Regions from separate parts of the Variovorax sp. GW821-FHT09D07 genome, predicted to be linked through region 1. Evidence: predicted binding sites of a transcription regulator. Region 1 holds the regulator's gene; the other holds the start of a gene.
What was found. The regulator sigma-54, encoded in region 1, starts transcription at its own class of promoters, with help from an activator protein. The targets are predictions, from matches to a motif close to TGGCANGNAANCTGCTTT.

Region 1 (2,189 bases):
TGCAGCCGCGTGTCGAAGGCGAAATCGCCGCCGGGCATCAGGCGAAAGCCGCTGAGGTCGGGGTCGGGCTGCGAGGCCAGCGCGATCTTGCCGAGCGCGGTGTCGGCCGAGACGGCGATGGCCTTGGTGGGCGGGCGCGGTGCCTCGTCGGGCAAGGTGGCACAGCCGGCGAACAGCGATGCAGCCACGAGGGCGAAGACCCAATGCCCCCAGCGCGACAGCAGGCGACGGGTCATCGTGGGCTTTCTACAGGGCTTTGCGCAGGTTGGCCGGTGCGATGCGCAAGGCCTCGCGGTACTTGGCGACGGTGCGGCGCGCGCACTCGATGCCCTGCTCTTTCAGCATCTCGGAAATCTGGCTGTCGGACAGCGGCTTCTTGATGCTTTCCGAACTCACGAACTGCTTGATCAGCGCGCGCACCGCGGTGCTCGACGCGTTGCCGCCGGTCTCGGTGCCCAGCGCCGAGCCGAAGAAGTACTTGAGCTCGACCGTGCCGAAGGGCGTGGCCATGTACTTGGCGGTGGTCACGCGCGAGATGGTCGACTCGTGCAGGCCCAGCTCGTCGGCGATCTCGCGCAGCACCAGCGGGCGCATGGCCAGCTCGCCGTGCACGAAGTAGCTCTTCTGGCGCTCGACGATGGCGTTGCTCACGCGCAGGATGGTGTCGAAGCGCTGCTGGATGTTCTTGATGAACCAGCGCGCCTCCTGCAGCCGCTGCGACAGCGCCTGGCTGCCCTCGCCCTTGTGCGACTTGAGCGCCCCGGCGTAGATGTCGTGCACGCGCAGGCGCGGCATGACCTCGGGGTTCAGCATGACGCGGAACTTCACGTTCGTGCCGCGCCCGGTCTTGGTCACGATCACGTCGGGAATGACGATGTTGCGCTCGACGTCGACAAAGCGGCGCCCTGGCTTGGGTTCGAGCCGCGCAATGACTTGCAGCGCCGAGCGCACCAGCTCTTCGTTGGTGCGCGTGAGCGTGGCCAGGCGCTTGAAGTCGCGCCGCGCGAGCAGCTCCATCGGCTGCTTGCAGATCGCGATGGCGGTCTTGCGGATGAGCGCTTCGGCCTCGGTCTCGTCTTCGCTGGCGAGCGCCTTCAGCTGGATGCTCAGGCATTCGCCCAGGTCGCGCGCACCGACGCCGACCGGCTCCAGGCTCTGCAGCAGGCCCAGCGCCACCTGGAAGTGGTGCACGAGGTCGTCGAACTGGTCGTTGTCGTCGCCCGCCAGGCCCGAGGCCAGCGCGGGCAGCGAGTCTTCGAGGTAGCCGTCGTCGTTGAGCGACTCGATCAGGAAGCGCAGCGCGGCGCAGTCGTTTTCATTGAGCCGCAGGCTCAGCGCCTGGCGGTGCAGGAAGGACTGCAGCGACTCCTGGCTGCGCGCGAGCTCGGTGGCGTCGGCACGCTCGTCGTCGCCCAGGTTGTTCTGGCGTGCGGGTGCATCGCTGCCCCACTCGCTGTCGTCGGGCGCCATGTCGACGGTGCCGTCGCCTTCCCAGTCGGGCTCGCGCTCGGCGATCTCGGCGGCGGGGCCGTCGGTGTCGGGGGTCGAGGAGGTGGTGTCGCTGGACGTGGAGGACGTGCTGGCGGCGGACGGCGTGAACTCGGCCTCGCCCTCGCCCGCGTCGTCGCGCGGCACCGGCGCATCGGCCGTGTCCAGCCCGAATTCCTCGCGCGCCGCTTCTTCCGCGGTGCGTTCGAGGAACGGGTTCTCGTCCAGCATCTGCTCGACCTCCTGGCTCAACTCGAGCGTGGAGAGCTGGAGCAGGCGAATGGACTGCTGCAGCTGTGGCGTCAGCGCCAGATGCTGCGAGACGCGAAGGGACAGCCCTTGCTTCATGGAGACCCGACCCTCCCTTACATGCGGAAGTGCTCGCCCAGGTACACCCTGCGTACCTCGGCGTTGTCGACGATCTCCGAGGGTGTGCCTTGTGCCAGCACGTGCCCGTCGCTGATGATGAACGCGTGATCGCAGATGCCCAGCGTCTCACGCACGTTGTGGTCGGTGATGAGCACGCCGATGCCGCGCTCTTTCAGGAAACTGATGATCCGCTGGATCTCGATCACCGCGATCGGGTCGATGCCGGCGAAGGGCTCGTCCAGCAGGATGAAGCGCGGCTGCGTGGCCAGTGCGCGTGCAATTTCAACGCGGCGGCGCTCGCCGCCCGACAGCGCGAGCGCGGGCGAATCGCG
Region 2 (2,189 bases), on a different contig from region 1:
GCGCCGATGGCCAGCGCCGACAGCGGCGTGACGAAGCCGGCCGCCGGCGTGATCGCCACCAGCCCGGCCACGAGGCCGGAGCACAGGCCCAAGAGCGAGGGGCTGCGGCGCACGATCCATTCGCCGATCATCCAGCTCATGGCGCCAGCCGCCGCCGCGATGTGCGTCACCAGCATGGCCAGGCCGGCGCGCCCGTCGGCCGCCACCGCCGAGCCCGCATTGAAGCCGAACCAGCCCACCCACAGCAGGCCCGCGCCCGTCATGGTGAGCGCCAGGCTGTAGGGCTCGAAGGCCTCGCGCCCGTAGCCCCGGCGCGGCCCGAGCGCATAGGCGCACACCAGCCCCGCGATGCCCGCGTTGACGTGCACCACCGAGCCGCCCGCGAAGTCGAGCGCGCCCATCTGCGCGAGCCAGCCGCCCGGCTCCCACACCCAGTGCGCGACTGGCGCGTACACGAGCACGCTCCACAGCAGCGCGAACCACAGCAGCGCCGAGAAGCGCATGCGCTCGACAAAAGCGCCGAGCACCAGCGCGGTGGTGATGATCGCGAAGCTCAGCTGGAACATCGCGTAGACCGATTCCGGCACGTTCGGCGCCACGTGGCTCACGGCCACCTGGCCGGCCTCCTTCAGGTACTCGAAGCCCGAAAAACCGATGCGCGAGAGCTTGCCCAGCCAGGGCCAGCCGGGCGTGAAGGCCAGCGAGTAGCCGAGCGCGAACCAGGTCAGAGAGACCACGGCGGCGATCGCCACCACCCCGGCCATGGTGGCCAGCACGTTCTTGCGCCGCACCATGCCGGCATAGAAGAGCGCGATGCCGGGCAGCGTCATCAGCAGCACCAGCGCGGTCGAGGTCATCATCCAGGCGGTGTCGGCCGCGTTCAGGGAGGCTTGGGGTGCCAGCAGGGCCATGACCGTTTCTTCTTGGAGTGGTGGACAAGAGGCCTGTGTGCACGAGTCATGCCATCTTGTTAACTGACTGAAACACTTTGGTTTCCCAACCGGAGGGTCGAAGTAACACGAAGCGGGTAATTCCTAATGCACCGGGCGGGTGCGCGCTTGCACAATCTGCGCACTCGCGACGGGCCCTGCTCGTACTGCCGAGGGTCCGAGGAGACAAGCTTCCGATCGATCAACAAGAACATTCTTCAAAGGCTCCGTACGAGATGCCTGTCTGATATTTGAAAAGCGCCGCTGGTCGGCGCTTTTTTTTGCCTGTTCGCAGCGCGAATGCAGGCCCTTTCCTCCAAGCCAAACAAGCCTCCTGGCCAGCCGCTACCGGCCACCACAGCTATCGTTTCGATAGCGATTCCGGTGAGACAATCGCCCGCATGGAAATGCTGGTGGTCACGGGCGCCTCACTGCTCGCGGGTTTTATCGATGCGATCGTGGGCGGCGGCGGGTTGATCCTGGTGCCGGCCCTCTTTGCGGTGTTTCCGGGCGCGCCGCCCGCCACGCTGCTGGGCACCAACAAGAGCGCGTCCATCTGGGGCACGGCGGCCTCGGCGGCCCAGTTCAGCCAGCGGGTGCAGATGCGCTGGAGCGCCATGTGGCCGGCCGCGCTGCTGGGCTTCGGCGGCTCGATGCTCGGCGCGTGGACCGTCACGGTCTTCCCGGGGGACTTCCTGCGCCGGGCGCTGCCGGTCATCCTGCTGGGCGTGCTGATCTACACGCTGGCGCGCAAGGACATGGGCCGGCTGCACGCGCCGCGCTTCAGCGGCCGCGCCGAGACGCTGGCGGCCAGCACCATCGGTCTGACCATCGGTTTCTACGACGGCTTCTTCGGCCCGGGCACGGGCAGCTTCCTGGTGTTCCTGTTCGTGCGCTGGATGGGCTACGACTTCCTCAACGCCTCGGCCTCGGCCAAGGTCATCAACACCCTGACCAACGCCGCCGCGCTGATCCTGCTGGCCGCCAAGGGCCACGTCTGGTGGCACTACGGGCTGGTGATGGCGGTGGCCAACGTGGCCGGCAGCCTGGTCGGCACGCGCGTGGCGCTGAAGCACGGGGCGGGCTTCGTGCGGATCGTGTTCATCGTGGTGGTGAGTGCGCTGATCCTGAAAACCGCCTACGACGCGTTCCTGAAATAAAAGAGCCCCTGGCGTCCGGCCAGGGGCTTTTCTTTGAGGGCACCGAGGTCAGTCCTCGACAAACGCCTCTTCGCGCTTTGCCTTGATCGCCGGCAGCAGC

Region 2: a site for sigma-54 is predicted at 948-965, ahead of AC07OX_RS23730 (ammonium transporter). Genes of this name have one in related genera too.

The regions. Positions count from the first base shown of each region.
Region 1 is NZ_JBWKOY010000012.1:66,208-68,396, reverse strand. Features, by position in the region: gene AC07OX_RS28925 (phospholipase D family protein) at 1-236, opposite strand, end outside; gene rpoN (RNA polymerase factor sigma-54) at 247-1,836, opposite strand; gene lptB (LPS export ABC transporter ATP-binding protein) at 1,854-2,189, opposite strand, start outside.
Region 2 is NZ_JBWKOY010000007.1:195,626-197,814, forward strand. Features, by position in the region: gene AC07OX_RS23730 (ammonium transporter) at 1-911, opposite strand, end outside; gene AC07OX_RS23735 (sulfite exporter TauE/SafE family protein) at 1,331-2,089, shown strand; gene AC07OX_RS23740 (tripartite tricarboxylate transporter permease) at 2,138-2,189, opposite strand, start outside.